3 regions of the Gluconacetobacter sp. genome follow, and region 3 is predicted to be linked to each of the others. Evidence: predicted binding sites of a transcription regulator. Region 3 holds the regulator's gene; each other region holds the start of a gene.
What was found. The regulator LexA, encoded in region 3, represses DNA repair genes until DNA is damaged. The targets are predictions, from matches to a motif close to TGTTCTANNTANGTTC.
Positions count from the first base shown of each region.

Region 1: recA (recombinase RecA) is a predicted target of LexA. The motif match lies at 4,613-4,628, and genes of this name have one in related genera.
Region 2: ABF821_RS01155 (ImuA family protein) is a predicted target of LexA. The motif match lies at 2,841-2,856, and genes of this name have one in related genera.

Region 1 covers NZ_JBDNXE010000081.1:3,309-15,241, reverse strand. Annotated here, with positions in the region: gene ABF821_RS14195 (TonB-dependent receptor) at 1-1,166, shown strand, start outside; gene ABF821_RS14190 (hypothetical protein) at 1,208-2,026, shown strand; gene ABF821_RS14185 (DsbA family protein) at 2,083-2,889, opposite strand; gene ABF821_RS14180 (gamma-glutamyltransferase) at 3,058-4,569, shown strand; gene recA (recombinase RecA) at 4,698-5,750, shown strand; gene ABF821_RS14170 (hypothetical protein) at 5,731-6,162, shown strand; gene coaA (type I pantothenate kinase) at 6,394-7,362, shown strand; gene ABF821_RS14160 (anhydro-N-acetylmuramic acid kinase) at 7,434-8,543, shown strand; gene ABF821_RS14155 (tetratricopeptide repeat protein) at 8,564-9,334, opposite strand; gene ABF821_RS14150 (Fe2+-dependent dioxygenase) at 9,496-10,182, shown strand; gene ABF821_RS14145 (GNAT family N-acetyltransferase) at 11,052-11,933, shown strand, end outside.
Region 2 covers NZ_JBDNXE010000002.1:95,121-103,396, forward strand. Annotated here, with positions in the region: gene ABF821_RS01135 (hypothetical protein) at 1-546, opposite strand, end outside; gene ABF821_RS01140 (hypothetical protein) at 543-995, opposite strand; gene ABF821_RS01145 (hypothetical protein) at 1,416-2,018, shown strand; gene ABF821_RS01150 (SOS response-associated peptidase) at 2,119-2,763, opposite strand; gene ABF821_RS01155 (ImuA family protein) at 2,902-3,702, shown strand; gene ABF821_RS01160 (DUF6504 family protein) at 3,593-5,125, shown strand; gene ABF821_RS01165 (hypothetical protein) at 5,125-5,373, shown strand; gene ABF821_RS01170 (error-prone DNA polymerase) at 5,366-8,276, shown strand, end outside.
Region 3 covers NZ_JBDNXE010000080.1:3,086-15,018, reverse strand. Annotated here, with positions in the region: gene prmC (peptide chain release factor N(5)-glutamine methyltransferase) at 1-800, shown strand, start outside; gene ABF821_RS14105 (DUF4167 domain-containing protein) at 1,242-1,676, shown strand; gene ABF821_RS14100 (adenosylmethionine--8-amino-7-oxononanoate transaminase) at 1,891-3,156, opposite strand; gene bioF (8-amino-7-oxononanoate synthase) at 3,235-4,431, shown strand; gene ABF821_RS14090 (alpha/beta fold hydrolase) at 4,415-5,098, shown strand; gene bioD (dethiobiotin synthase) at 5,095-6,498, shown strand; gene ABF821_RS14080 (RcnB family protein) at 7,002-7,217, shown strand; gene lexA (transcriptional repressor LexA) at 7,365-8,111, opposite strand; gene glp (gephyrin-like molybdotransferase Glp) at 8,251-9,456, opposite strand; gene rpmG (50S ribosomal protein L33) at 9,616-9,783, shown strand; gene ABF821_RS14060 (FtsB family cell division protein) at 9,993-10,322, opposite strand; gene eno (phosphopyruvate hydratase) at 10,435-11,715, opposite strand; gene ABF821_RS14050 (DUF3429 domain-containing protein) at 11,892-11,933, shown strand, end outside.

The DNA of each region.
Region 1 (11,933 bases), on a different contig from region 3:
CCCCCAGGACCGGTTCGGTATTCTCGGCGCCGGGACTGACATATTACTATGTCGATCCGGCCAAGGCGCATGCCGTGCTGGACAATCATCCGGAATTGTTTCGCAAGCTGGACGAGACCCCGACCAACAAGGAAGCGTATTATCACCTGATGGAATCGATTACGGCGCTGTATTTCCAGACCGGATGGCAGAATAGCTGGTTTGCGATTCATGGCGGTTTTCGCTGGGATCATACGTTTACGAACGTCTCCAACATCAATGCCGTGACATCGGGGGGGACGACGCAATATCTGCCGCAGACCCGCACGGCGCAGTATGATTACATGCTGCCTTCGGTGCTGACGACGTTCACGATTACTCCGCGCATGAAGATCCGGGCTGATTTTACGGAATCCATGGGGCGGCCGAACTATAACCAGATCGGCGGGGCCACCACGACCTCGGAAAGCAATGGCACCTATTCGATTTCCCAGGGGAATTCGAACCTGAAGCCCTTGCATTCATGGAATTACGATCTGGCTTACGAATGGTATCCGGGGCGCGACACCATGCTGTCGCTCGGCCTGTTCTACAAGGATATCCATGATGCGATCTATACCCGCAGCACGCTTGGCACGGCCACGATGAACGGGATTACCGAGCAGGCCATTATTTCGCAGCCGCTCAATGCCTCGGGTGCCGGATTGCGCGGGCTGGAACTGCAACTGGTGCGGGAGAAGTTCGGGTTTCTGCCGGGGGTGCTGAAGAATTTCGGTGTTTCGTTCAATGCGACCTTTCTGCAAGGCTGGTTCGAGGAGCAGATGAGCGACGGATCGCAGCGGCGGATGGGCGGGTTGGCGAATCAGCCGAACCATATCTACAATGCGTCGCTGCTGTATTCGGACCGGAATTTCGAAGCGCGCTTCGCCTACAACATGACTGGAAAATATCTTTATTATACGTCCGGTTCGGCGAACTGGCTCGATATGTGGATGCAGCCGCGCGCGCAGCTCGACATGCAGTTGAGCTATCGGATCAATAAATGGATCTCCGTGACGGGTCAGGTGCAGAACCTGACCAATGAAGGGTATCAGACCCGGATGGGGCCGAGCGCGAACCTGATCCAGGATATGCACCCGGCGGGGCGGAGCCTCTGGTTCGGCGTGCGGTTTCAGCCGAAGATGTGAGGATAGACAGGGTGTTCCGGAAATCTTGCTGGGTCTTGGCCGTGGCCCTGGGGACGGTGGCGACTGCGACGGGGGCTGTCGCGGCGGAGCCTGTCGCCCCGGTGCCTATCGTCCAGGCGCCTGAAATCGTTCGGGTGGTGCCGGCGCCGGAGGCGACGCAGGGTGTCGCCAACGATGCCGCCTTTCTCTACGCCGTGCAGAACCGGCGCATCGGTCGATATAGCCGTGCGACGGGGCAGCGCGTCGGATCGTGGGAGGGGGATCCTGCCCTTTATATCCATATCAACAGTTGCCAGGTGACGGGGGGCGAACTGGTCTGCGCGATGTCGAACTATCCGAACACGCCGATGACCAGTTCCGTCGAGTGGTTCGATGCGCGTACGATGCGGCATGTGCGGTCGCACAGTTTCGGGCCTGGGCTGGGGTCGCTGACCTGGATCGATTGGCACGGAGGAAGCTGGTGGGCCTGTTTCGCCAATTATGACGGCGAGGGCGGTGAGGCGCCGCGCGACCATCGATCGACCGTTCTGGTACGGATGGATTCGCGGTTCGTCCGCCAGGAAGCATGGCTGTTTCCGCAGGATGTGCTGGAGCGGTTCGGCCATTTCAGTTCGTCAGGCGGGCGATGGGGAGCGGATGGCCGGCTTTATGTGACCGGTCACGACCGGATGGAACTCTATGTTCTGGCGCTGCCGGAGGCGGGTGGGCGGCTGGTCCATCTCGATACCCTGCCTTTGCCCACCAATGGTCAGGCGTTCGACTGGGACGTTCTGCATCCCGACCATATCTGGACGATCGATCGCCGGCGCGCGGCCATGGTCGAGAGCGTGATCGCGCGGGCTGGCGCGAACGGCGGGTAGCGGGGGATGGCGCGGCCCTGCCGGCAGGAGGCCGGCAGGGAGCGGAGGGCGGGCGGTCAGTTATGCCGGGTCTTGTCGATCGCGGCTTTCAGGCCGTCGTAATCGACGGCGCCGGGGATGACGTAGCGGGCGTCGAAGACGAAGGTGGGCGTGCCTTCCAGGTGGATGGCCTCGGCCAGTTCCGCATTGGCGCGCAGGGTGGCGGCGACGGCGGGGCCGGCCATGTCGGACACCAGGCGGTCCGCGTCGAGCCCGGCCTGTTTCGCCAGCAGGCGGATGCGGGCGGTGTCGGGCTTCGTCGTGTCGGTCATGACGGCGCGCTGCATGCGGAAATAGGCGTCGTGACCGCCTTGCAGCGCGGCGGCGGCGATGGCCTGCGCCGTCAGTACGCTGGCCGGACCCAGCACCGGAATCACCTTTTCCAGGATGCGGACATTGGGATCGTCATGCACCAGGCGGTCGAGGTCGGGCAGGACCTTGCGGCAGTAGGGGCAGCGGGGATCGTAGAATTCGACCACCGTGGTCCGGGCATCGGGCGCGCCGAGAATCGCGTCGGTCGGCGCGGGTGTGGTCAGGGCGGCGCGGTGGGCAAGCAGCGCGTCGCGGGTGCGGGTCTGCTCCTGCGCCTCGGCGCCCGCGCGCAGGGCGGTGATCGCGTCGGAGAGGATCGAGGGGTCGGTCTTCAGCGCGTCGCGGACGATGGCGACGATTTCCTTGCGCTGGGCGGGGGTGAAGCTGTCGTCGGCGCGGGCGGAGGCGGGCGCGGACAGGGCCAGCATGAGGCCGATGCCGGCCGGAAGGGCCGTGCGCAGTCCAGGGGCCGTGCGCAGTCCGGGGAGGCTGCGGGACGAGAAGAATGACAAGGGCGGCCTCCGGCGCTCGGGTTTCGTATCGGGCGGTGTTGGAGGGTGTCTGTAGAGCAGAATGGGGGGGTGCGGAAGGGCGGCGGGGAGATGGCGAGTTGCCGATGCTCCAGAAGACCGCTAATTCCGGATAGTCCGGGCTTTTCGTGCCGGGGCATGACGGCGGCAATGGAGAATCTGTGCGTGCGTGAACGTCCCCTGAACCACCCGTTGCGTCGTTGCGGGGCCTTGCTGCTGTCTACGGTCCTGGCGACGGCGCTTGGCGGATGTTCGGTCAAGACATTCAACGACCCCGTGAGGACCGCCAGCCAGGTCCTGTTCGGCAGTGGCTCCGACGCGCCGAAAGGGCCGACCTATCTGACCGGCTATATCGGCAATGTCGTCTCGGACGAGCCGCAATCGGCCATGGTGGCCCGCGATGTTCTGGCGCGGGGCGGCAATGCGGCTGACGCCGCGGCGGCGCTGGGGATGACGCTGGCGGTGACGCTGCCGTCTCGGGCCTCGCTGGGCGGAGGCGGGGCCTGTCTGGCGTGGCGGCCCGGCGATTCCGGCGGTGGGCGGGCGTTCCTGTTCCTGCCGGTCGCGGGATCGACGGCGCCGGAGCCGGGTGGCGCGCCGGTCGACCGCCCGGCGGCGGTGCCGACGCTGGCGCGCGGGCTGTATCTGATGCATCTGCGCTATGGCAGCGTGGAGTTTGGCGAAACCCTGACCCCGGCGCTGGAACTGGCGCGCGGCGGCATCTCGGTCAGCCGGGCGCTGGCGACCGACCTCGCGGCCGTGCAGCGGCCGCTGCTGGCCGATCCGGGCGCGCGGGCGATCTTCAGCCGGGGCGACGGCAAGGTGCTGGCGGAGGGCGACACCCTGGTGCAGCAACGCCTGACCGGCGTGCTGGAACAGATCAGGAGCATGGGGGTGGGCGACCTGTATAACGGGGCGCTGGCGCGCTCGTTCGTCGCCGGAAGCCAGGGGGCGGGCGGTGGTCTGACCGTGGCGGACCTGCGCGCCGCCGTGCCGGCGGAGACCGACCCGCTGACTGTGCGTGCGGGACAGGTGACGGTCGGCTTCCTGCCGCCGCCCGCCGATGGCGGGCTGGGCAGCGCGGTGGCGTTCCGTGCCCTGAATGCGGGAGGCGCGAGCGACCGGGTTGGCCAGTCGGCGGTGGCCGCGTGGCGCGCCCAGGCGGCCGGGGTGCAGTCGGGCGCCGAACTGGTGGCGCGGGCGCAGGCGGTGGTCGATTCCGGCACCGTCCCCAATGGGGGAAGCCTGCCGCATCTGCCGGCCTCGACCTCGTTTGCCGTGGTCGATCGGCATGGCGGGGCCGTGGCGTGCAGTCTGACGATGGATAATCTGTTCGGCATCGGCCGGGTCGCCGGTGGCACGGGCATTGTGATGGGCGCTTCGCCGAAGCGCCTGCCGCCGCCGTTGCTGACGGCCGCCATCGCCAGCGAGGGCAACCGGTTCCGGGCTGCCGTGACGGGATCGGGGCAGAACGATGCCGCCGACGCGGTTGCCGCCGAAATGAAGCAGGTTCTGGGCGGCGAGAAGCCGGGGGCGCGGCCGGTGACGGCCGATGGGCGGATCAATGCCATTTCCTGCCCGGCGGGCCTGCCGGGCGGCGAGGGAAGCTGCGCCGGCGGCACCGATGCGCGGTCGGCCGGCCTGTCGGTGGGGTCGGACTGACGGATCGGCCGCGTGGGTGTGCCGCTTGTGGATGATCATGTTTTGTTCTAGTTTTGTCTGAGCGGGACCGCCGGGGTGTGGCGGGGAGAACCCGGGGTTTTCATGATATCGGAACGGGATTGAGGGCGATGGCGCAGGCACCGGGCATTGACAAGAGCAAGGCGCTGGAAGGCGCGCTGAGCCAGATCGAACGCGCGTTCGGCAAGGGATCGGTGATGCGGCTTGGCCAGCGCGCCAACGAGGCGGTGGATGTGGTGTCCACCGGCTCGCTCGGGCTGGATATCGCGCTGGGGATCGGCGGGTTGCCGCGTGGCCGTATCGTCGAGATCTACGGGCCTGAAAGCTCGGGCAAGACGACGCTGGCGCTGCATGCGATCGCCGAGGCCCAGAAGAAGGGCGGCGTCTGCGCCTTTATCGACGCCGAGCACGCGCTGGACCCCGGCTATGCCCGCAAGCTGGGGGTGGATGTCGATAATCTGCTGATCAGCCAGCCGGATGCCGGCGAGCAGGCGCTGGAAATCGCCGACACGCTGGTGCGCTCGGGCGCCATCGACGTGCTGGTGGTGGATAGCGTTGCCGCCCTGGTGCCGCGCGCGGAACTGGAAGGCGACATGGGCGACAGCCATGTGGGCCTGCATGCGCGGCTGATGAGCCAGGCGCTGCGCAAGCTGACCGGGACGGTTTCGCGTTCCAACACCATGATGATCTTCCTCAACCAGATCCGGTTGAAGATCGGCGTCATGTTCGGCAGCCCGGAGACGACGACGGGTGGCAACGCGCTGAAATTCTACGCTTCGGTGCGCCTGGATATCCGCCGGATCGGGCAGATCAAGGACAAGGACGAGGTCGTGGGCAACCAGACCCGCGTCAAGGTGGTGAAGAACAAGATGGCCCCCCCGTTCCGGCAGGTCGAATTCGACATCGTGTATGGCGAGGGGATCAGCAAGATGGGCGAACTGATCGACCTGGGCGTCAAGGCGGGCATTGTCGAGAAATCGGGGGCCTGGTTCTCGTATGACAGTCAGCGGATCGGCCAGGGACGGGAAAATTCCAAGCAGTTCCTGCGCGAGCACCCTGAGATGGCGGCGGATATCGAGCGGCGCGTGCGCGAGCAGGCGGGCGTGGTGGCCGAGGCGATGCTGGTGTCCCCCGGTGAACAGGATGTTGCCGACGCCGAGTGACCGGCGCGGGGCGATAAGCCGGCAGGCGGGGCCGCGCGGCCTTGCTTTGCTGGTTCTGCTGGCCGGTCTGACGGCCTGCGGGTTCAAGCGGCCGGATGGAGAGTCGATTGATGTGCCGCCGCTGACCCTGTTCAGCGGGCAGGAACGGCCGGGCTATGCCAAGAAGACGGCATCGGCCGATGGCAGGCGGAACGCGGACGGGTCGCAGCCCATGTCTGCCGCGCCGGCGGGGCGGCAGCCCGACTACCAGCCGCTCCCCGATGCCTGGGGCATGCAGATGATCGCGTCCGGGTTCGATTCCAATGCCGCCGGCGATGACGGCGAGAAGGAAGAGGGCGGCCATTACGTTATCCCCGATACGCAGGTGAGTTATGGCGCCCGTAACCGTGGGCAGACGACGAGCGGGCGTTAGTTTGGCGGCCGTGGGTCACGTCTCTGTCATGAGCGTGGCGGACTATGGCGGTTTTCAGCGTTTTTTGGCCGGATCGGCCGGGTGGGGGAGTGCGGTCCACTGGATCGCCCCAACCGTTGGTGTTACGCCGCGCTGAATGAGGCCGGAATGATGGCCCATCCGGGGGAAGCGGATTCATGACGGTTGTTGGCACGAGACCCGGCGGCATCTGTCCGGCGCGGATATAGATCCATGATGCTCCGTATGCCTCCCTGGGGGTCGATGTCGCGCGATGGCGATCCGCCGCTTCCGTATCTGAATTTTTCGCGTGCGGAGTGGGCGGCGTTGCGGGCCAATGTGCCGCTTTCGCTGTCGGAAGAGGATATCGCGGCGCTGCGCGGCCGCAACGAGCCCGTGTCGATGGCGGATATCGCCGAGGTCTATCTGCCCCTGTCACGCCTGCTGAACCTGTATGTGATGGCCTCGCGCGGCCTGAACAGCATGGTGGAGAGTGCGTTTCTGGGCTGTCCGCGCATTTCGGTGCCGTTCATCATCGGGATTGCCGGCAGCGTGGGGGTGGGCAAGAGCACCTTCGCCCGGCTGCTTCAGGCCGTGCTGTCGCGCTGGCCGGACCATCCGCGGGTCGATCTGGTGACGACGGACGGGTTTCTGCTGCCGACGCGGGTTCTGGAAGAGCGGAGCCTGATGCAGCGCAAGGGCTTTCCGGAGAGCTACGACCTGCGGCGGATGATCGGCTTTCTCGCCGCCGTGAAGGCGGGCGAGCGGTTGCAGGAAGTGCCGCTGTATTCGCATGAAGCCTACGACATCGTGCCCGACCGGTTCCAGACGGTGGACCGGCCGGATATCCTGATCTTCGAGGGGCTGAACGTGTTGCAGACCGGTACCGACCGGTCGATGGTGGCGTCGGATTATTTCGATTTTTCGATTTATCTGGATGCGACCACCAGCGATATCGAATCGTGGTACGTGGAGCGGTTTCTGCTGTTGCAGCGCACCGCGTTCCGCAAGCCGACATCCTATTTCCATCATTATGCCGACCTTTCGCCCGCCGAGGCCGGGCAGGTGGCGGGGCGGATCTGGAACCGGATCAACCTGCCCAATCTGGAAGCCAATATTCTGCCGACGCGCGAACGCGCGCGGCTGATCATGCGCAAGGCGCGGTCGCACGCCATCAGCGAGGTTCGCCTGCGCTATCTCTGATGGTGGTGGCCCGGTTCCGGAATGTGGCTGGGTGGGATAGGCTTGCCGCTGTTGCGCAGGGGGTGGGGCCTATGGTCCGTGTGATCGGTCTGATGAGCGGCACGTCGCTGGATGGGGTGGATGCCGCCGGGATCGAGACGGACGGCGTGGCGGTCGGCGCGGCCGGGCCGACGGTGACCATTCCTTTCCCGCCCGAGTTGCGCGCGCGGACCCGTGCCATTCTCGATCGTGCGGGGAGCCTGCGGGGGGATGACCCGGAGCTGCTGGCCGTGGAGCGGGATCTGACGCTGCTGCATGTCGCGGCCGTGCGCGCGCTGGACTGGCCGGCCGAGCTGATCGGCTTTCATGGTCAGACGATCCTGCATCGTCCGGCGGAGCCGCGAAGCTGGCAGATCGGTGATGCCGGCCTGCTGGCGTTGGAAACCGGGGTGCCGGTCGTGCATGATTTCCGCAGTGCCGATCTCGCGGCGGGAGGCGAGGGGGCGCCGCTGGTGCCGGTCTTTCACCAGGCGCTGGCGCGGGGGATGGCGCGCCCGCTGGCCGTGCTGAATATCGGCGGGGTGGCGAATGTCTCGTTGATCGGGGCGGATGGGGCGTTGCTGGCCTGCGATGTGGGGCCGGGCAATGCGCTGCTGGATGACTGGGCCATGCGCCATACCGGCGTACCCTGTGACCGTGACGGCGCGCTGGCGCGGGCGGGGCGGGTCGATGCTGCCGTGCTGGCGGGCCTGATGGGCGACCCGTTCTTTGCCCGGCCGGCGCCGAAATCGCTGGATCGGCTGGCGTTTCATCGGGCGATGGATCTGCTGGCGCCGCTTTCGCCCGCCGATGGGGCGGCGACGCTGGCCGCCTTTACCGTGCGGGCCGTGGCCAGTCTGCCGCTGCCGTTTCAGCCGTGTCGCTGGCTGGTGTGCGGTGGGGGGCGCCATAACCCGGTGCTGATGGATGGATTGCGGGAGACGTTGGGGGCCGCCGTGGCGCCGGTCGAGGCGGTGGGGTGGGATGGCGATGCGCTGGAGGCCCAGTGCTTCGGATTTCTCGCCGCGCGGGCCGTGCGGGGGCTTCCGCTCTCTTTCCCTGGGACGACCGGGGCGGAGCGGCCGGTCAGTGGAGGCCGGGTGGAGCAGCGGGGCCTGCCCGTGGCCGCGACGCGGGTGCTGGCGCGTCTGCGGCAGGGGTAGGGTGGCCGCCCTGTGCGGGATCAGGCCGGTACGGGGTGCGGGATGCCCAGGGTATCGAGCCGGTCGTGCACCTGTTGCAGCAGGGCGGGGTCGCCGTCCGGGCCGAGTGTGTGGAGGGTGCGCGCCATGGCCAGCAGCACGTCCGAGGTTGCATCGCCCACCGCGCGCCACCACCACTCGAGCGCCTGGGCGCGGCCGCCCATCGCCAGCAGGGCCGTGGCGTAATTATGCTGTCCGCGATAATCGCCGCCTTCGGCCGAGCGGCGATACCATTGGAGGGCCAGCGCGGGATCGCGTTCGGTGTGCCAGCCTTCCTCGGTGAAGCGGGCGACCAGGTTCATCGACTTGGCGTGGCCGCGCTCGGCGGCGCTGCGGAACAGCTCCAGCGCGCGGCGCAGGTCGGCCGGCATGCCGATGCCGCGCATGGTCATGATGCCCAGATTGTAGCAGCCCCAGAGATCGCCGAGATCGGCGGCCTTTTTGTAGCTGGCGGCGGCGGCCGGGAGGTCGGGCGGGCCGCCCCAGCCGAAATGATGGCAGCGCCCCAGCATGTTATGGGCGGGCGCGTAGTCGGCCGAGGCCGCGATTTCGTACCATTGCCGTGCCTGGGCCGGGTCGCGCGGCACATAGATGCTGTCGAGCAGGATATCGCCCCAGCGTACCTGTTCCGCCACATGGCCCTGCGCCGCGCGGGTGCGGATCGCCTCGATGATGTCGGGCAGGGTGGGGGGTGTTTCCCGGTCTGATCGGCGCCGGCGGGTGGCCTTCTTCAGGGCATGGACAATCCGCATGTGCTGGAACCCGTAACGATTGGCAATCGACGGTTACAAACCATGGGCGGAATAATTGTGCAATTGATAATCTGTTGCAATGTGGCTATTCAGCAGCTTCGCCATGTTGTCCATGCCGGCCGTCCATGCTCGGCCGGGCCTGCTCCCTGATCGAGACTGCCATGTTGCTGCATATTCCCGATGTTCTTTCGGCCGAGGAAGTCCTGCATTGTCGTCGTGCGCTGGCTGACGCGCCGTGGGCGGACGGGAAGGTGACGGCGGGGCCGCAATCGGCGTCGGCCAAGCATAATCTACAGATTCCGCTGGACCATCCGCTGCATCGGTCGCTCGGTGAGATCGTGCTGCGTGCGCTGGGGCGGAACGCGCTGTTCAACAGTGCTGTCGTGCCGCTGCGTGTCGTGCCGCCGCTGTTCAACCGCTATGACGAGGGCATGTCGTTCGGCGCGCATGTGGACAATGCCATCCGGCCGATCCCCAATTCAGGCGGGATGCGCATCCGCACGGATGTGTCGTCCACGCTCTTCCTGACCGACCCGGAGGAGTACGAGGGAGGCGCGTTGCGGATCCATGATGCGTCGGGCGTGCAGGAGATCAAGCTGCCGGCCGGCGACATGATCGTTTACGACACCACGGTGCTGCATGACGTGGCCCCGATCACGCGCGGGAGTCGCTGGGCGTCGTTTTTCTGGACGCAATCGATGGTGCGGGATGTGGAGCGGCGGCGGATTCTGTTCGACCTCGATCGCACGATCATGGATCTGCGCTCGCGCCTGCCGGACGACGACCCTGCCGTGCTGGAACTGGTGAACTGCTATCATAATCTCATGCGCCAATGGTGCGAACTCTGATCGTTTGAAACAGAAGGTCGTCCGGCCGGGTTTTCTGAAAAGCCTTGCGGAGGGCGATGATCGGACGCGCGCAGGCTGACGGGGGTTGTCGCGATGGCGCCTGCGTGGCGACAGAGGCGCCCGAACGGCCGTTGCGATCCGGCCTTGCGGGTGGGTGAGGACGCGCCTGTCTGGTTGCCGCGTCTGGTGAGACACCGTGCCACGGTCTGGCGGGGCGGTGGCGCGATATCGTTCGCGCGTTGCTCTGTCCGCACGTATCTTGGGCGGATGGATCGTCATTTTTTACGATTTGAATCGGTTGTGTGTCGCGCGTGCCGCGTCTTGCCTGTCAACGGTCATGACGGCGGGAGGGGGCGGGTCTGTGCTGTCGGACGATATGCGCCGGGCGGTCGTGGGTGGTTTGCGGTCGCGCGTTCCTCGATGGTGGCGTTTCAGGTGCGTGAGGCCGGCGCGCTGTGGCGTTTCGCAGGCTTGCCGTCGGCGGGTCGGGTAACAATTGTTACATTGGAAACGGGTCGCACGCCCGGCCCGCCATGCGGTCGCGAGCCGGACGGACGCGCGTGCGGTCTTGCAACTGGAGGCGTGGTGGAAACGTGCGCCAGGAATTAATAAATAAAATCAATTGTTTGTTGGAGAAGATTCGCCAGGAAAATTCGCCAGACGGTGACGAGCCGATGGTTCGGTGTCGCGGTGCGGCGGATCATTGACGACTATAAAATATTTGTCATATGATACATTTCGATACGTTCTGTATCAATAGACATATAAAGATACAAACTTGAGTCGTTAGTAAAATGTTAATGTCGTCATCCTCCCCCGATGTTTCCTACCCTTCCGTCGAGCATTCGATATTTCATGAAAACTGGTGGATGGACGCCGCGACCGATGGAAATTACGAGACCCTGGAAATAAGAAATGCGGGAAATATCGTCTCGGATTTTCATTATTGTCGGAAAAAGCATTTGGGGATGCGGTATATAATTCCTCCCCCTTATACGAGAACATTGGGGCCGCGCTTCTTCCTTCCGGCTTCCAAGCCGTTCCGCAGAGGGCAGAAGATACGGAACATCGTCGCGGAGCTTGTCCGGAAGCTTCCGAAATACGATCATCTGAAAATTCGTCTCGATCCATCGGACGATTCCGCATTCGCTTTTTCGATCTGCGGGTTGCAGATAAGAAATGAATTTACCTTCCGCATACCGCCGGATGTGACGCCCGGTGTCGTCCTGGAGCAATGTGACCAGAAGACGCGGAACCTGATCCGATCGGCGTCTCAAAAACTTGAGGTTATTCAAAGCGCGGACATCGAAGCGTTCATTCGCATGTCCCTGGTCGATCAGTCGGCGTCGGAAAACAGGCATGATTTTGCGACGATGGCGAAACTCTTCGACGCCTGCCTGCGGCATGACAGGGCGTGCGTCATCAGCGCCTACGACGAAAAGAAAAAACAGGTCTCTTCGTCAGTATTGATCTGGGATGAGAAGAATCTTTATTATTGGCTGTCGGCGCGTGATCGAAATGCATCCATACCGGGGGCGAACATGCTCCTGATATGGGAGGCTTTGAAGCTTGCTTCGGCAAAGGCGCTGACATTCGATTTCGATAGTTTTGCCTCTGTCGGCACCGCGAAAATGCTTGCAAGCTTTGGGCAGCCTCCTGTTCTTCGCCCGCATGTGATCGGTGCTTCCGTGCGCTATGAATGGGAGCGCGCCGCCAATGCGACTCTCATGTCTCTGCGGGATTACTGGAAG
Region 2 (8,276 bases), on a different contig from region 3:
AATGCCGGCGAGATCGCCCGCAAAGCTACGGAGCAGCTCCTGGGGCGTCACCTGCACGCGCCGGCACTCCCGCACGAACTCCGGCGGCACCCGCAGCGTAACGACCACGGTTTCATCAGGCACGAAGCGCCCGGCCTCGCCGGGGATGATGCCGACAGGCGCGCGGAATCCGTTCGGCCGTGCATCGCATCGCCAGCCGATGACGTCCAAAGCGGGGCCGTCGTCACGGGTCGCCCGCTCGTGGCTGTCCAGCTCGGGCACGCGCTGCAGGCTCTGGTCGATGTAGTCGCGGAAGTAGCACGCGCCGGCCGGTAGCTCGCGGCCGAAGGGCTGCGCCGGCACGATGTAGCCGAACCTCCCCACATTGCCGTGGCTGTGTTCGTGGCTCCACGGCCCGCCGCCGATCAGTTCGCGCGTGGTGCCGGCATGCTCGATGGTCAGCAACTCATGGCCGCCTTCGGCCGGCTGCACATCGATCAGCCGGACGTTGTGCACGGTGACAGAGGCGCCGGGCTGAGCGAGCGCGGCGAAGACATCGAAGCTCATGCGCGCTGCCCTCCTGCTGTCTTGTGGCGTGCAATGTGGGCATCCATCCCCGCCATGACGTCATCGTTCGGGATGCTGGGCCTGGGGTCGTCGATGGCGTCCTGAATCTCGGCGGCCAGCCATCCCGTGTAGGCGGCGGCTTGGTGCGCCTTGCGCATCGCTTCGGCCCGGCCACGGTTGCCGGCGGTTTCCTCTTTCTCGGCCGGGTTCCACTCGCTGGCGTCGAACTGGCCGAAGGTAATGCCCACGTCGCGCAGGACGTTCAAGGCGGCAACGGGATTACCGAACCGGCGCGGCTCGTTGCTGCGGGCCTTCGCCAGCAAGGCGGTGGCCCCGCTGCGTGTGGCGATCTGCACGAGGAACGCCCCGCCCCGCCCTTTCAGGGTCACGCCGTCCACTCCGCCGGAATCGCTTGCGGCGCGAAGCTGCTCAAGCGTCATGGTCTGCATGACTGAACTCCTTATAGGGAGGTGATAATATCTTGGTTCAATGTGCATGGGATCTATAAAACATGCAAACGCAATCTATGAAACCCGTCCCCTTGTCATTTGAAGCATGCACGTTGTGGCCCGCATGATCGCCCTGAACTCTGCCGCCTGGACCACAAATCAGGCCGGGAAGAACATCGCACTGACCGATGCCCTCAGCGCCGCTCGGTACAGGGGCCAAGGGCGGCAATTTTGCGACTGCACGGATGACCGTTGAGGACACAAGTGAAATGGCGATTGCGGCGCTTCCCGTCGCTGCGCCGGTCTGGCACCCGAACCCCAAGGAAGATCCTCGCTTTTCAATGAACCTCATTTCGATCTTGACCGCGAGGCTTTCGATCGACTTACGATGCGTCCGATCAGATTGTCATGGTGGGGCGCATGGCTGAGAGCCGCCGTCCCAGAAGGGACGCTTACCGAACCGCGCAGTTCCGGGACATTGCCCGAGGGATCGTTGCGAAGGATCGCAATGACCGGCGGGACGGTTTCTCGGTAGATACGGCCGGTGCTATCGCGAGAGCGCTGGAACGCGCGTTTCGAGAAGGCTTCATCGCCGCGCACGAAGCTGATGAAACCTTTGCGTCGGCTGTGCCGACCAAGTCAGGGCCGACCAAGTCAGGACGTGATGGTCCAGTAGACTGGTTGCTGATTCCGCCTCGCCCTCGCAATGCCTTCTGGACGTGTTGCCTGTTTATCCTGGGCGAGGATGGGCAAGTAGAATCAAGCGGCTGTCTGCAACCGATCACGACGGTTCGCGGGACACCTGGCTGGCGATTGATCGTCGGAGGTTCGCGGAATCTTACCGACGAGTTCGGGGATCGCACAATCCAGCCTCTGCTCCGGCTCGGGCTCCTGCAATTGTTGCACACATCGCCCGATCTTCTTGGGATCAGCCCTCTTGGATATGAAACCTGGATGGCATTTCGCGCGAGGGGTGGCCGCTACCCCGAAGATACCTTGAAACCGTTGTCCGACGGCTTCTGATCATGGGTGGGGCATCCAACGACCCGCGCAGCGCGGAAAGGCGTCCGGCAATCCGACTGAGGGAATGGGTTTGTGTCCGAATTGGCGCACGACGACACGGTTAAGGGGTGGACGCGACGTCGAGACGCGCCAAATGGTCCGGGTCCAGAGGGCGCTGAAGAGCAGCGGCTTCCTCCCATTGCCCGTCCAGCCAGAGCGCGATCTCCTCGGCCGTCTCGAGAATGACCGGCATCGCCTTCGGATGAACGGGCGCCACAACAGCGTTGGCTTCCGTCGTCAGGAAGCCGAAGAGATCGGCGGTAATTTCTCCCTCGCGCACTTTCCGAACAGAGGTCCAGGACGTCCACAGGCCGGCAAAGAACCGCAGGGGGCGACTTTCCGCGGCAGAAAACCAGACCGGCTGGATCCGCCCGTCAGGCAGAAGGCCGTTTTCCGCGAAGGCCGTGAACGGCACCACGCAGCGATGCGGCGGCCCAAGCCAGCGGCGCCAGTGAGGTGATTCCGTGTTCCGGATATTGGTGACGCCGCGATCGACCTTGTGACCCTTCAGCGCGAAGGCCGGAGAGGGCATACCCCATCGGGCCATCACCAGTTCCCGGCCGTCCGGACCGTTCCGCACGATCGGTGCGGCATAGTCGGGATAGATGGAGGGCATCGTCGGCAGGTTGCCAGTGCGATCAGTCATCGCGGCTGCGGCCGCGCGGATCGCCGATGACGAACTCTCCATGGCGTAAAGGTTGCACATCGTCCCACCTCTTCCGGCTGCGGCCTGGACGAGCAGAGCGTACTTCCGGCGTCGCCGTCCATCGAATGAATCGCTTGTGTTCTCTTTTTGTTCCTGTCTATGATCCGCCCGATCCTGAGGGAGCGGGAGCGAGCGGCGATGAACCAGCACACAGAGACGATGGAACTGCTGCGCGAACAGATCGCGCGGATCGAACGCCGATCCAGGGTATCCGACGCCGCACGCCATCTCCGCACCGGTCTGTCCGACGTCGACCGGCACCTCGGAGGCGGCCTGCCATGTGGCGTCGTGCATGAATTCTACGGCGCCGGCAGCGACCTGCGTGTGGCGGCCAAGCCATCCCGCTTCATCGCCTCGATCCTGGCGGATACCGAGGGACAGATCGTCTGGATCTCCGGACGTTACCTGGATCTGCATCTGGCGGGCATCAGGCCGGCCGGACTGGACGCCGGGAGGGTGATCTGCATCGAGACCAGGCCCGAAAACGTGCCGGGTCTGTGTGAGGACATTCTCCGCGAACGGGCGGTGACGGCAGTCGTCGCGGATCTCGACACCGCGCTCTCGCTGACGGCTTCGCGACGCCTGCAACTGGCTGCGGAAGCGGGCAGCACGAGCGGCTTTCTGCTGCACCGCGAGTCCGCGCCGTCCGATACCGGCCGCCTGCCGCCAAGTGCCTGCCAGACCCGTTGGCGGATTCGCGGAGCGCCCTGCGTTCTGCCGTTCTCAGCGTCGACCGCCCCCCTTCCCCTTGGTCCCGAGCGCTGGACGATCGAGCTGCTGCGTCAACGCGGCGGCCGTTCCGCGTCCTGGTCCTGTGAGATTCCTCCTTATGTCACGCCGCATCATCTCCCTCTGGCTCCCGGGCTGGCACACGGACCTATGGCGCCGGCGCAATCCGGACGAGCCGGCAGAGTCGGGACTGGCGCTGCATACGCATGATGGACGCCGGCATGTTGTGGCTGCGGCGGACCGCGTCGCGCGGGCGGCCGGGGTCGTGCCCGGGATGGCGTTGACGCACGCCCGGGCGCTGGTTCCGGACCTGTCCACGCCCCAGCTCGATGCAGACGCCGATGCGGGCGCTCTTGAGCGCCTTGCCGAATGGTGTCTGTGGCTGTCGCCCCTGGTTGCCATCGATCCGCCCGATGGGATCTGGATCGACAGTACGGGATGCGATCACCTGCACGGCGGCGAAGCCCCGATGCTCGATACGCTGGCCGGTCGTCTGGCCTCGCTGGGGCTGACCTGTCGCCTTTCCCTCGCCGAGACGCCGGGCGCAGCGCATGCACTTGCCCGCTACGGGCGGAACGACCGCATCACCCTGCCAGCCGGCGGCCAGGGCGCCGCATTGGCCGCGTTGCCGGTCGGGGGCTTGCGTCTGGCCAGCCAGACGCAAGAGGGCCTGCAACGGCTCGGCCTGCGCACCATCGGCGCCCTGCAGGCCGCCCCGAGAGCGCCCCTGGCGCGGCGCTTTGGTGCCGACCTCATGCGGCGTCTGGACCAGGCGATGGGCACCGTCTTCGAGCCGATCCGGCCGCTGCGCCCAAGGGATGCGATTGCGCCGCGGCGCAGTTTCGTCGAGCCGATCGGGACGGCCGAGGCGATCGCCACGGTGATCGACGTCCTGGTCGACGATGCCGCGCAGGAACTGGTGCAGAGGGGCATGGGTGCCCGGCTGATCGATCTGGCATGCGAACGCGTGGACGCCTCGGTGCAGGTCTGTCGGGTCGGCCTGGCCGCGCCGGCCCATGAAGCGGCGCATATTGCCCGGCTGCTGCGGGAGCGGATCGAGACGATCGAGCCGGGATTCGGAATTGAGGCCATGCAGCTCGTCGTCGTCCGGATCGAGCCGATCCCTGCCGACGGCCGTATGGGAGGGCTGTTGGCTGCGGAACAGGGGGCGGAGGATCTTGGCTGCCTGATCGATCGACTGCGGAATCGCGAGGGTATAGAGCAGATCTATCGCCTCACTGAGGCCGGCTCACATCTCCCTGAGCGCACGCAGGTTCGGGTGGCGCTGCCCGACGCGAGCGGGCGGAAGAGGACTCCGATTGCATGGCAATGGAGCGCCCAGCGCCCTGCCCGGCTGTTCTCTCCACCCGAACCGATCCTGGTGCTGGGCACGTTGCCGGCCGACCCGCCACGCCTGTTCGTGTGGCGCGGCGAGCGCCATCGGGTGCGGGCGGCCGATGGCCCGGAACGGATCCATGGCGAATGGTGGCACGACGCCGACGAATATGGCGCGGTCCGCGATTACTGGGTCGTCGAGGACGATGAGGGATGCCGTTTCTGGCTGTTCCGGCAAGGGGATGGTGTCCATGGATGGTCAGGCGACCTCTCCTGGTTCGTCCATGGTGTGCTCTGATGGCGGAGGAGATGAAGCCGGCGGATCCGACCGAGATCGCGGACGCCCTCAGCCACGCGCTGCGCTATGACGGCCGACGGCGTGTCCATGACGCTGACGAGCTGATGGCCCGCATCGTCGCCGAGCGGCTGGTCGAGCATTTGCGTCGTTGCGGTTTCCGGCTGGTGCGGTGCGGCACCGGCGCCGCGCTGCCCGATACCAGCCAGCATCGCCATCCGAACACCGACCGCCAGCCCGGCGATGGCTGACAGCGCTGCACCCTATGTCGAACTGCAGGTCGCGACCAATTTCTCCTTCCTGCGAGGCGCAAGCCACCCGCACGAGATATTCGGCCGGGCGGCCGCGTTCGGTTACGACGCTCTGGGCGTCACGGACCGCAACTCGGTCGCCGGGATCATCCGCGCGCATGTGGCGGCCGAGGAGAACGGCGTGCGCCTGGTTCCGGGCGTGCATCTCGACCTCACGGACGGGAATGCGCTCCTTGCTTACCCGACCGACCGGGCCGCCTGGGGGCGCCTATGCCGTCTGCTGACGCTTGGGCACAAGCGGGGCGAGCGGCAGATGTTCACCCTGACCTGGGAGGACCTGGAGGCCGGCGGCGCCGGGCTCGTCGTCATCCTGCTCCCGGATATGCCGGATGCCAAACTGACCCGCGCCCTGAGCCGCCTCGGGGACCTGGAGCGGAAAGGCGGGATCGCCAGCGCCTATCTTGGACTGACCCTGCGTCGGCGCCCCGGGGATCTGGCGCGCCTCCATGCCCTGATGGATCTCGCCGGCGGCGCGGGTGTGCCGACCGTGGTCATCGGCGACGTGCTGTATCACGACGCGCAGCGCCATATCCTGCAGGATGTGCTGACGGCGATCCGGGTGGGAACGCCGCTCGATCGGCTCGGGGCCGACCGTGAGCCCTTCAGGGACCGGCACCTGAAATCGCCGGACGAAATGGTGGCCCTCTACCTTGGCTTCGAGGCGGCGCTCGCAGCCACGCGCACGATCGCCACGCGGTGCCGCTTCAACGTGGCGGATCTGAAATATCAGTATCCTTCCGAGAGCGAGGTCGCCGGCGAGACGCCGCAGGCGACACTGACGCGCCTGGTCCGCGAAGCCTTGCCGCGCCGCTATCCCGTCGGCACACCGAAGAATGTCCTGGTGCAGCTCAAGCACGAGCTGGATCTGATCGGCCGGCTGGATTACGCGCCCTATTTCCTGACGGTGAACACGATCGTCCAGTACGCGCGTTCACTCGGTATCGTCTGCCAGGGGCGCGGGTCCGCCGCCAATTCGGCGGTCTGTTACGTGCTGGCCATCACCGCGATCGATCCCGTCCGCAGCGGCCTGCTGTTCGAGCGCTTCGTCTCGGCCGAGCGGAATGAGCCCCCCGATATCGACGTCGATTTCGAAAGCGACCGACGGGAGGAAGTGATCCAGTGGATCTACCGGCGCTATGGGCGAAGCCACGCGGCGCTGTGTGCGACGGTCATGCGCTACCAGCCTCGCGGCGCGCTACGCGAGGTTGGCAAGGTTCTCGGCCTGCCGGAGGACGTGACCGCGCAACTGGCCAAGCATCTTGGCTCGGCACTGGACGATCCCGATCTGCTTCACGCACGGGCGCAGGAAATCAATCTCGACCTGCGTGATCGCCGTCTGGCGCTGACATTGCACATGGCGCGCCAGCTGATCGGCTTCCCCCGGCAGCTTGGCACCCATCCGGGTGGCTTCGTGCTGACGCGGGATCGGCTCGACGAACTGGTCCCGGTGCAGCCGGCCGCCATGGAAGACCGGCAGATCATCACCTGGGACAAGGATGATATCGATGTCCTTCGCTTCATGAAGGTCGATGTGCTGGGTCTCGGCATGCTGGGATGCCTGCGCCGGTGTTTCGAGATGCTCGATGACCGCTTCGGGATCAGGATGGATATCGCCACCATCCCGCCCGAGGACGCCAGGACCTATGCCATGATCTCCCGGGCGGACACGCTCGGCACATTCCAGATCGAGAGCCGGGCGCAGATGTCGATGTTGCCGCGCCTGAGGCCGACGACATTCTATGACCTGGTCGTGCAGGTGGCGATCGTCCGGCCTGGGCCGATCCAGGGCGACATGGTTCATCCCTATCTCCGTCGGCGCGAAGGACTGGAAGACCCCGATTGCCCCTCGCCAGCCCTCGAAGCCATTCTCGGGAAGACCCTTGGCGTGCCGCTGTTCCAGGAGCAGGCGATGCAGGTCGCGATCCATTGCGCGGGCTTCACGCCCGGAGAGGCGGACCAGCTTCGCCGTTCTATGGCGACCTTCAAGTTTACCGGAGGCGTTTCGGTTTTTCGCGACAAACTGGTGCAGGGCATGGTCGATCGGGGTTACGAGCAGTCGTTTGCCGAGCGCACGTTCAGCCAGTTAGAAGGGTTTGGCAGCTACGGCTTCCCGGAGAGTCACGCGGCCAGCTTCGCACTGGTGGCTTACGCGTCGGCCTGGTTGAAATGCCACCACCCCGATGTGTTCTGCGCCGCGCTCCTCAACAGCCAGCCGATGGGCTTCTACGCGCCGGCGCAGATCGTTCGTGACGCTCGCGAGCATGGGGTGGATGTCCGGCCGATCGACGTCAACCGGTCGCGCTGGGACTGTAACCTCGAAGGCCGGCCGGGTAGCCCACGGCAATCGGTCCGCCTCGGCTTTCGCTTGGTAAAGGGACTGTCCAACGACCATGCGGCACAACTCGTTGCCAACCGGACCTCGCCCTACGAGAGCGTGGATGACCTCTGGCGGCGGGCCAACATCCCGGTCTCGGCGATTGAACGGCTTGCGGAGGCGGACGCCCTGCACAGCCTGGGTCTGAATCGACGGGCCGCGCTATGGGAGATCAAGGGGCTGGCCGACAATCCCTTGCCGCTGTTCGCCGCGGCCGACGCGCTACGCAACCGGCCCGAGCCGGAAATCATCGAGCCGCAATTCGTGTTGCCGGACCTCTCCGAAGGCGGAGAGGTTGTCGAGGATTACCAAACGGTCGGGTTGAGTCTCCGCCGGCACCCGGTTGCCTTTCTGCGCGAGAGCTTGGCCAGCCGCGGGCTGACCCCTTGCGGCGCCCTGGGCACGCTGCGCGATGGACGCCGCGTGTCCGTCGCGGGCATCGTTCTGATGCGGCAGCGCCCGGGGACGG
Region 3 (11,933 bases):
ACGCCGGTGTGGACGATCCGCGTCGCGAGGCGCGGCTGTTGATGGCCCACGTTCTTGGCACCGATCTGGCGGGCCTGCTGGCGCGCACGCGGATGACCGCTTCCGAGCAGGCCGGTTTTCTGGCGGCCGTGCGGCGCCGTGCGGCGCGCGAACCGATGGCGCACATTACCGGACGCGCCGGTTTCTGGTCTCTGGAGCTGGAAACCTCGCCCGCGACCCTGATTCCCCGCCCCGATAGCGAAACGCTGATCGAGGCCCTGCTGGATCACTGCCCCGATCGCGAGCAGGTCCGCAGCGTGCTCGATCTGGGAACCGGGACCGGTTGCCTGCTGCTGGCGGCATTGAGCGAGTATGGCGCGGCCTGGGGGGTAGGGGTGGATATCGCGCCCGACGCTGCCCGCTTGGCCGCGCGGAATGCCCGGCGGGCCGGGCTGGAGGGGCGATGCGCGATGCTGGCGGGCGACTGGGCCGCGTCGATTCGCGGCGTGTTCGACGTGGTGTTCAGCAATCCGCCCTATATTCCGCAGGGCGATCTGGCCGGCCTGATGCCGGATGTCCGGGATTATGAGCCGGTGCGCGCTCTGGATGGCGGCGCGGATGGGCTGGATGCCTATCGGTTGCTGACCGGTGCCTTACCCATGCTTCTGGCGCATGATGGGGTTGCTGTTTTCGAAATCGGGATCGGGCAGGACAACAGCATGCCGGCGCTGGCGCGGCAATCAGGGCTGGAAATCGTGGATGTTCGCGCCGATCTGGGGGGGATTCCGCGTGCGGTCGTGATGCGGCATCGGCGGACGTGAGCGGTTTTTCGGGAAGATGGACCGATGAGCGGGAATGCCGCGCGATGGGGGTGTCGCCCTGTGGTTTCGGGCATCGGAGCGGAGCGGACTGGGTGGAGATACATCCGCTATGCATGGGGAATGCGCGCCGGATCGCCGTCAAACGGACTTTCTCCCCTGCCATGGAGTAAAAAACCATTTGGCAGAGCGGATATAAGGGCATAGATTACCGATGGAATGCGGACGGGGGTTTTTACCTTTCCGAGATGCCGCATACCGATCCTGAATGCATGAAAACGGAAATGACCGCACGGGTGCGTGCAGGGACCTGGGTCGTTGCATGATGCCGCAGGATCAGATGCCGGGCTGCACGCCAGGCACTCAGAATGACAATAGGGGATGGTTGGCCCCGGCGGGCGCAGGCAAAGAGCGACCGTTAACAGGAAAGTGCTGCGACAGCTTATGAACATGAAACGCATGCGGGGCCGGCACCATCGTTCGGGCGGCAGCAATGGCGGAAGTGTACGCCAGCAGAACGGCCAGATCCCCCTCAATCGTAACCATGTGTTCGACAGTAATGGGCCGGATCTGCGTATTCGTGGCACCGCCCAGCAATTGTTTGAAAAATACCTGCAACTCGGGCGTGATGCCAGCGGTTCGGGCGACCGCGTTATGGCCGAAGCGTATTTCCAGCATGCCGAACATTATTTCCGCATTCTGAACGCCATGACCCAGGCGGCGCAGCAGAACCAGCAGGAACGCCAGGAGCGGCATGTCCGCCAGCGCCCGATGGCGGTGACGGATGGCGACGAAGCGGCCGAGGATGGCGGCGAGGAAGCGACGGTCGAGAAAAATCGTCCGGGGTCGGATTCCGAACTGGCTCCGGTCGAAGCCTGATTGATCCGGGGACCGGCGGTAAACGCCGGTCCGTGCCTTTACCCTCTCAGCGCCTGACCGAACATGTGGGCTGGCGAGCGAGAGCGGCCTGTTTCGGGCCGCGCCCGAAATGTGTTTCCGAGCATCGGAGCGGAGTGGCCCTGATGGCCATGAGCACCGAAGCGCAGGAAACGCGCGGGGGACACGCCGCCAGCGCGCATGTTCGGTCAGGCTTTCAGGGGGCTTCGGCCAGCACGGTGCGGATCGCGCCCGTCAGCCGGGCCAGTTCCGCCTTCGTCACCGTGAAAGCCGGTGTGAGATAAACGATCGAACGGAACGGGCGCACCCACACGCCCTGTTCGACCAGCCTCGCTTTCAGGCGGTTCATGTCGTTTATGCGGTCCAGTTCGACCACGCCGATCGCGCCCATGACCCGCACGTCTCGCACGGCGGGCAGGTGGCGGCATGTCTCCAGTTCATCGCGCATCTGCTCTTCGATCGCCGCGACCTGTTCCAGGCGCGGTTCGCGTTCGAACAGGTCCAGCGAGGCATTGGCGCAGGCGCAGGCCAGCGGGTTGGCCATGAAGGTGGGGCCATGCATCAGCGCATGCATCGGGTCGTCCGACAGAAAAGCCGCGAAGACATGGGCCCGCGCCACGGTGGCGGCCAATGGCACCGTGCCGCCGGACAGGGCTTTCGACAGGGTAACGATATCCGGCACGATATCCGCCTGCTGGCACGCGAACATGGTGCCCGTGCGGCCGAAACCGGTGAAGATCTCGTCCAGGATCAGCAGCACGCCGTGGCGGTCCGCAAGGTCGCGCAGGCGCCGCAGGGTCGCGGGGTCGTGAAACAGCATGCCGCCCGCGCCCTGGACCAGCGGCTCGACCAGGATTGCCGCCACGCGCTGCCCTTCGGTTTCCATCAGCCGTTCCAGCGCGGCGGTCGTGTGGTCGTCGCGCGGCAGGTCGGTGATGAAATGCTGGGGCAGGATGCCGGCGAACAGGCTGTGCATGCCTTCCTCCGGGTCGCACACCGCCATGGTGGCCAGCGTATCGCCGTGATAGCCGCCGCGAAACGCGACCAGGCGGGTTCGGCCTGACTGGCCCCGGTTCAGCCAGTATTGCATCGCCATCTTCATCGCGACCTCGACCGCGACGGAACCGGAATCGGAAAAGAAGACGCGCTCCAAATCGCCCGGCAGCAGGTCCGCGAGGCGCCGGGCCAGGCGTAACGCGGGCTCGTGCACCAGGCCGCCGAACATGACGTGCGGCATGCGCGCGAGTTGGTCGATGGCGGCCTGACGGATATGGGGGTGATTGTAGCCATGGCAGGCGGTCCACCACGAGGCGATTCCGTCCACCAGTTCGCGCCCGTCGGCGAGGCTGATCCGACAGCCGTCCGTCGCGATGGCGGGTATGGGGGGCGAGGCCGTTCGCATCTGGGTGTAGGGCAGCCAGATATGCGGCAGGCCGGCGTCGAACCAGTCCGGTCCGGTCATGGGGCATGTTCTCCTTGGGGAACGGACGGCAGACTGGAATTGACCCGGCCCATAGGGTCCGGCACAAACCATCGCTTCATGACCCGTTTCGATGCATTTTTCCAGACCGCGCTGGAAGGACTGTCCCGCACGCATTTGCGGCGCGATCTGCGGCCGGTGGAGCGAGACGGCCCCGTGCTGGTCCGGCGTGATGGCGCGACGCTGCTGAATTTCTCGTCCAACGATTATCTGGGCCTGTCCGTCCATCCGGCGCTGACGGCGCGTGCCATCGACTGGACGCAGCGGTTCGGTACCGGCAGCGGGGCGTCGCGCCTGGTGACGGGAACGAGCGAACAGCATCGGCTGGTCGAGGAAAAGCTCGCGCGCTTCAAGGGGACCGAGGCCGCCCTGCTGCTGGCATCGGGGTGGCAGGCCAATGCCGCGATCCTGCCGGCCCTGTTCCGGCTGTCGGTGGAAGCGACCGGCGCGCCAGCCGTGGTGTTTACCGACCGGCTGAACCACGCCAGCCTGCATCATGGCTGTCAGGCAGCCGGTATCCGTCAGATCCGGTTTGCCCATAACGATCTCGGCCATCTGGAACAGATGCTGGAGCGGCATCGCGACCGGAAGGGCCTGCGCTTTATCATCACCGAAAGCGTGTTCAGCATGGATGGCGACCGGGCGGATGTCGCCGCCCTGAAGGCGCTGGCCGGTCGGTATGAGGCGTTCCTGTATCTGGACGAGGCGCATGCGACGGGCGTGCTGGGGCCGGAGGGAAGGGGCCTTTCCGCCGAGGCCGGCGGGGTGGATCTGGTGATGGGCACCTTCAGCAAGGCACTGGGCGGGTTCGGTGCCTATGTCGCGGGCTCGCGCGCGCTGTGCGACTGGCTGGTCAGTACGTGTTCGGGCTTTATCTATACCACCGCGCTGCCGCCCGCCCTGCTGGGCGCGATCGACGCCGCGTTGGATCTGGTGCCGGCACTGGATGCGGAGCGCAGCCATCTGGCGTCTCTGGCGGCGCATTTGCGGACGGAACTGGGGGGGCGGGGCTGGTCCACCGGCCTGTCCTCCACGCAGATCGTGCCGGTGATGGTGGGGGATGCCGGGCAGGCGCTTGCCCTGGCCCGCACGCTGGCCGCGCAAGGCATTCTGGGTGGCGCGATCCGGCCGCCGACCGTGCCGCCTGGGACGGCCCGTATCCGGCTGGCGTTGAGTGCGGCGCATGATGAAGGGATGCTCGACCGTCTGCTACGGGCGCTCGACGAAGGGGCGCGGGAGCATGGCATTGTCCGATGATGCGGCGCCGACGGCGCTGTTCCTTGTCCATGGCTGGGGGTTCACGCCGGATTTCTGGCAGCCTGTCCGGGCGCGGCTGGGCCGGGTCGAGACGACGATGCTGGATTTCGGCTTCTTCGGGCCTGAGAACATGACGGCGCGGCCGGCAGGACGGCATGTGGCGGTTGGCCATTCGCTGGGTGCGTTGTGGCTGCTGCTGAATCCGTCCCCCGATTGCGTCGGGATGCTGCTGATCAACGGTTTCACCCGGTTCGGCGCCACGTCCGATTATCCGCAGGGCATTCCGCGTCGTGTGATCGAGCGCATGATGCGCGGGTTGGAGCAGCATCCGGATGATGTGGTCGCGACCTTTCGCGGGCGCGCGGGAATCGCGCCGCCAGCACCGGGTCCGGCGCGGGCGGCGCGGCTGGACTGGGCGCTGGAATTGCTGCGGGATGCCGACGCGCGCGGCATATTGGACGGGGAGGCGGGTGCCGCTTTGCCGCCGATTCGCGTGCTGGCCGGCGGGGAAGACCCGATTGCCCCGCCCGCGATGGTCGAGGCGGGCTTCCGCGACCATATACCGGTCGAATGGATCGAGGGGGGCGGGCATCTGCTGCCGCTGACCCATCCCGACCGATGCGCCGCCGCGATCGCTGGCCTGATGGCGGAAGCGGGCCGGCCATGAGCGTGCGCAAGCAGCGGATCGCCACCCGTTTCGGTGCGGCTGAGACATATGACGATGCGGCGCGGGTGCAGCGGCTGGTGGCCGCGCGGCTGGCCGAACGGATTGCCGCCGCCGGCGGCGCGCCTATGCGCATTCTGGAACTGGGGTGCGGCACGGGGTTTCTGAGCCAGCATCTGCGCCGCCTGTTTCCCGATGCGGACCTGACGGTGAGCGATCTGGCACCGGAAATGCGCGACCGTGCCCTTCGCCGTCTTGAGGACCAGCATGGGCAGGGCGACGTGCGCGCCCTGGTGCTTGATGCCGAGGCGCCGGAAGCGGCAGGCGAGGGGTACGACCTGATCTGTTCCAGCCTGTCGATGCAGTGGTTTACGGACCGCGCCGCGACTCTGGCGCGACTGGCCGCCATGCTGGCGCCCGGCGGCATGATGGCGTTCTCCACCCTCTGCGCCGGCAGCTTCGACGAGTGGCGCCGTGTCCATGCGGCGGCGGGCCAGGAATGCGCGATTTCGGCCTATCCGGCCCCCGAGCGGCTGGCGGAGGATTGGCCGCGCGGGGGGCAGGGTTTTTGGGAAGTCGAGACGATTCTCGATCGTCCGGAAACGGCGCTGGCCTTTGTTCGCGAACTGCGCCAGATCGGCGCCTCGCTGCCGCGTGAGGGCGTGCGCCCGGTCGCGCCGGGTATGATGCGCCGCCTGTTGCGCGATCTGGAGACGCCGTCGGGCGTGACGGTGACGTACGGCGTCGGCTACGGCCTGTTTCGGACGCCTGCACGCAAGGGAGTCTTCGTGACGGGCACGGATACCGGGGTCGGCAAGACGCTGGTATCCGCCTGTCTGGTTCGCGCCTGGGCGGCGGAGTATTGGAAGCCGTTCCAGACCGGAATTGCCGAGGACATCGCGGACAGCGTGACGGTGGCGGCGCTGGCCGGGTTGGAGCCGGCGCGCCTTCATCCACCCGCCGCGGTGCTGGCCGCGCCGCTTTCGCCTTTCGACGCCGCCGAGCGGGAAAATATCGTGCTTGATACCGCCACGTTGCGCCTGCCCGCCGCTCGGGGCGAACGGCCGTTGGTCGTGGAAGGGGCGGGGGGCGTGATGGTGCCCGTTGCGCCGGCGTGCATGATGATCGACCTGATCGCCCGCTTCGCGCTGCCGGTTGTACTGGTCGCGCGCAGCCAGCTTGGGACGATCAACCATACGCTGCTGACCTTGCAGGCCCTGCGTCGGCGGGGAATTGCCATTGCCGGGGTGGTGTTGAACGGGCCGCCGTCCCCCGAGGCGCGACGCGCCATTACCCTGTTCGGCGGCGCGCGGGTGCTGGCGGAATTTCCCCATCTGGACCGGATCGGCCCGGCGCAGGTCGATGAACTGGCCAGGCTGCTGCCGTCGTTCGCGGCGCTCTGATATCGGGAAGCCGATCGGTAGGGCGATCCCGGCCGCGTGCCGGGCGTGTGGGCGGACGTGACGGTCGGGGTGGCTGTGCCACGCTTTTTTCCAGGCATCTTGTAACGCGGGATGCGGGATTGCGTCTGGATTTCGCCACAAGTCGGCAACATGATCCGTGCCAGTAAAAGGAGAATCCGGTGAAAGCAAAACTGGTGACCGGCCTGGTTCTGGGCTGTCTGATTGTGGGCGCGTCGGTTACTGCTGACGCGCAGCGTGCTCCGGATGGTCCCGGCGGTCCTGGTGGTCCTGGTGGCAGGCCGGGCGTATATGACGGGCGTGGCGGGCCGGGCGGCCAGGGTGATAATCGCGGTCGTGGCGGTCCCGGTGGTGGGCCAGGCGCGTATGACGGGCGTGGCGGGCCGGGCGGCCAGGGAGAACATCCGCGTCGTGGGGGGGCCCGGTGATGCACGGGCGGGGGGCCTGGCTATGACCGTCGCGGTCCGCAATATGGCGGCGGTCGGATGTGGAGACGTGGGGATCGCTATGACGGCCCGCGTTCGGGCATGTGGCAGGTGCAGGATTGGCGGCGTTATCGCGGCCTTTATGCGCCGCCGCCCGGATATTATTGGGTCCAGTATGGAAACCAGTTCCTGCTGACGGCTCTGGCGACGGGCATTATTTCCAACGTGATCGCGAACGCCTATGGAGCGGGACCTATGGGACCGGCTCCTTACTGACCACACTGACGACCTGCCGCTTCGCGCGGCAGGTCTTTGGTGTTTTCTTTGGTCTTTGTTTGATGGTTCGGGAAGCCTGACAATTTGTCAGAGCCAGCAGGCCCGAGGCTCTGCCGCCGATATTTCAAAGGCTGCTTAACACCGTCATCAATAACGGCGCAGCAAACCCACCAACGACCCCTGGATGCGCACCCGGTCGGACGGCACGATGCGTGATTCGTAACGGGCGTTGGCGGGTTCCAGGGCGATCGTGCTGCCACGTCGACGCAGCCGTTTCAGCGTGACTTCCTGATCGTCGATCAGTGCGACCACGATCTGTCCGTTATTGGCGGTGTCGCCCCGGCGGATGATGACGGTGTCGCCGTCGAGAATCCCGGCCTCGACCATCGAATCGCCGGCGACTTCCAGCGTGTAGTGATCGCCACGACCCAGCAGGTTGATCGGTACCGAGACCTGAGCCCCGGTCTCGCGCAATGCCTCGATCGGCTGGCCGGCGGCGATACGGCCGTAGAACGGCAGGCCGACCGCCTCGGCATCGGTCGCGATGGGGGCGCCCGCCAGCCGGCCGGCGAAATCGCCTTTGATGACATTGGGCACGAAAGAATGATCGACCGCCTCTGGCGCCGGGCTGGTCGCGATGGGGGCGCCGACAGGTTCCCGTGGCGTGGCGGGCGAGGCCATTTCCGGCAGGCGCAGGACCTCCAGCGCCCGGGCGCGGTGATGGCGACGTTGCAGGAAACCCCGCTCCTCCAGCGCCGAGATCAGCCGGTGGATGCCGGATTTCGATCGCAGGTTCAGCGCATCCTTCATTTCGTCGAAGGAGGGGGAGAACCCCGTCTGTTTCAGGTGCCGGTCGATGAACAGCAGCAGTTCATGTTGCTTGCGCGTCAGCATTGGCACCCCGTGACCCAGTCGTTCCGTCAGTCGGCCAATCCGTTGTCAACAGAAGGGAACAAACAGGAAACCGCCTTGTTGTGTTCTATATTGGTTCCCGCCCGTCCGTCAATATCATTGCCGTTATGGAAATGGGTGGTCAGATCGAGAGTGTGTCCAGCCTGATGATCCGGCAGGGCGTGCCCGCGCGTGCGGGGGGGGCGTGAGGCGGACGCATGATCAGGGCGTCGCTGCTGGCCAGTGTGTGCAGCATCGCCGAATCCTGGCGGCTGAAGGCCGTTGCGATCAGGCCGCCATCCGGCGCGCGGGAGAGGGTGGCGCGCAGATAATCGGCCCGCCGGTCGTTCTCCGGCAGGTCGCCGCCCAGAATCGCCATATCCTCGGGCAGGTGCGGGGCCGTGTGCCCGGCCAGCGTGCGAATCGCCGGCAGGGCGAAGACCAGGCCGCAGACCAGGGCGGCCACCGGATTGCCCGGCAGCCCCAGGACCGGCACCCGGCCGATCCGGCCATGCATCAGCGGCTTGCCGGGACGCATGGCGATCTTCCAGAAATCGACCGAGAGCCCGATCTGCTCCAGCCCCTGCTGCACCAGGTCGTAGCGGCCGACGCTGGCGCCGCCTGCCGTCAGCAGCAGGTCGGCGGTTTCGATTCCCTGGGCCAGACGGGCGATATCCGATGCGGTATCCCGTGCGGACGGGAGCATGACCGGGACGCCGCCGCAGGCGCGCACCAGGGCGGCGAGCATCGGGGTGTTGGAGTTGGCGATGCCGCCCGGCGCGATCGGCTCGCCGGGCAGCGCGATTTCGTCGCCTGTGGACAGGATGACCACGACCGGGCGTCGGCGCACGGGAACCCAGGCATGGTTCGCCGCCGCCACCAGCCCGATATCCCGCGCCGTCAGTGCCCGTCCGGCCGGGACGACGACCTGCCCCTGGGCGAAATCCTGCCCCTGGCGGCGGATATACTGCCCGGAACCCGGTGGAACGGTGACCGTGACCGCGCCTTTATCCTCCTGGGCGTTTTCCTGGATGAGGATCGCGTCGGCGCCATCGGGCACCAGGCTGCCGGTATAGATGCGCACGGTTTCACCGGGGCCGACCTGGCCGGCGAAGGGATGGCCCGCCGGGCTCTCGCCCACCAGCGACAGGACGCCGCCCGGCGTGCAATCGGCTGCCCGCACCGCATAGCCATCCATGGACGAGACATCGGCCGGCGGGTTGTCCAGCCGGGCCACGATGTCGGCAGCGACGATTCGTCCCCAGGAATCGGCCAGGGGTACCAGTTCCGGCCCCGTGGGTTCGAGGTCTGCCAGGATACGTGCCTGGGCTTCGGCGACACTCAGCATCGGTCCCAATTCTCCCTTATTCGACGGGCCTGCACACATATCTGCTCGATTCGTGCGACTAACGCTTGACCTGGGGGCTCTGTATGCGCATTTTCCGCCGACTTGAACCACTGCTGCACCTGATTGTTCCAGCAGCGGCGGAGCAGTGCTGAGGATTCCATGGCCAAGACCAACACCATTCAGATCAAGCTCGTCTCGTCGGCAGACACCGGGTATTTCTACGTCACGAAGAAGAATGCCCGTGCTCAGACCGGCAAGCTCGAGATGCGGAAATACGACCCCGTTGCGCGCAAGCACGTGGCCTTCCGCGAAGCGAAGATCAAATAATCCGCTCTATTCCGCGCGTTTCGCGTGGGATAGGTCGAAAAAAGGCCGGGCACCCTGCGGGGTGGCCGGCCTTTTTTTGTTTCGGGGGCTGTGTTCGCGCATGCGCTTGGTTGCGGCTGTTCGACAAGCCGGCCCGCCGAGCGAGAATGCTGCGAAGCGCGGAGAATATCGCTCAGGATCTTCGGCGGGAGGACGTTGCAGACAGCCGGCTAGAACAGCCGGTCGTGCGGGCCGTAGGGGATGACGAGTTCGTCGGGGCGCGCCAAGTTGAGCATTGCGCGTGACCGTTCGTCCAGCGTGTCGCGGTCCAGCGCCTTTTCCTTCAACCCGCTGACCCGGCGGGTCCAGGCATTCTGTTCCGAGACCGCGTCCATCTGTGCGGCGCGGGCCTCGTCCAGCAGGTGCAACTGTGCCTGATAGCTGTGAATGCCATGGTCGCCCTGCATGGCGTTGACGCCGAAATAGGCGGTCAGGCCGATGAACAGGGAAGGGGGGACGACCATACGGAGGGTCCGCCGCACAATCCGGCCGATCTGCATGGTCAGTCGTTCTCCCATCTCAGCAGGCTACCAATCTCTATTGTACTATTCCCGATTCGGCGGCGGCGGGAAACTGTTTTCCGCGCCATGCCGCCGAATCGGGACGAAGTCTTCAGGCGGTCTTCAGGATCGTGCGGCCGGCATAGCGGGCGGCGGTCGCCAGTTCGTTCTCGATCCGGATCAGCTGGTTGTATTTCGCGGTCCGGTCGGAGCGCGACAGCGAGCCGGTCTTGATCTGCCCGCAATTGGTCGCCACCGCCAGGTCGGCGATGGTCGAATCCTCGGTCTCGCCCGAACGGTGGCTCATCACCGCCGTGTAGCCCGCGTGATGCGCCATCTCGACCGCTTCCAGAGTCTCGCTCAGCGTGCCGATCTGGTTGACCTTGACCAGCAGCGAATTGGCGACGCCGGCCTTGATGCCGCGACGCAGGCGCTCCGGATTGGTCACGAACAGGTCGTCACCGACCAGTTGGACCGTCTTGCCCAGGGCGGCGGTCAGGGCGGCCCAGCCTTCCCAATCGTCTTCGGCCAGACCGTCCTCGATCGACACGATGGGGTAGCGGGCGACGAGGTCGGCCAGATAGCCGATCATGCCGGCCGAATCCAGGCTCTTGCCTTCGCCTTCCATGACGTAGCGGCCGTCGCGGTAGAATTCGGTCGAGGCGCAATCCAGCGCGAAGGTGACATCCTCGCCCGGACGGTAGCCGGCGGCTTCCACGGCCTTGGTGATGAAGCCCAGGGCCTCGTCGGCCGATTTCAGGCCGGGGGCGAAGCCGCCTTCGTCGCCGACATTGGTGTTGTGGCCGGCCGCCGACAGGTTCTTCTTGAGCTGGGCGAAGATTTCGGAGCCCACGCGCACCGCGTCGGCCAGCGTGGGCGCGCCCACCGGCTGGATCATGAATTCCTGGATGTCGATCGGGTTGTCGGCATGCTGGCCGCCATTGACGATGTTCATCATCGGCACCGGCAGGGTGCGGGCGTACACGCCGCCGACATAGCGATAGAGCGGAACCTGCAATTCCTCGGCCGACGCCTTGGCGACCGCCAGCGAGACGGCCAGGATCGCGTTCGCACCCAGCCGGGCCTTGTTGGGGGTGCCGTCGAGATCGATCATCGCTTCGTCGATCGCGACCTGATCGGCCGATTCGGCGCCTTGCAGGGCTTCGAGGATTTCGCCCTCGATATTCTCCAGCGCCTTCAGCACGCCCTTGCCGCCGTAACGGGACTTGTCGCCGTCACGCAGTTCGACCGCCTCGTGCGCGCCAGTCGATGCCCCCGACGGGACGGCGGCCCGGCCCTTCGCGCCGGACGCCAGTTCGACATCGACCTCCACGGTCGGGTTGCCGCGACTGTCCAGGATTTCGCGCGCGACGATATCGACGATAGCACTCATGGGTCTGCTTCCTCGGTTTATGACTATTGGGCCCGTTGCAGATCGGCCGCGACGTGCAACGGTGATCGGGATGTCCTCGCGGCTATCCCGACATGCCAGGCAAAATTCTCCTGCCGCCTGTGATCGGTATCATGGGCAGGCGGCGAGCCAAGCGATAATAGCAGGGCAGGAGGAAGATGAACATGAAACGCCTGCCGCTTCCAACGGTTCTGATGGGA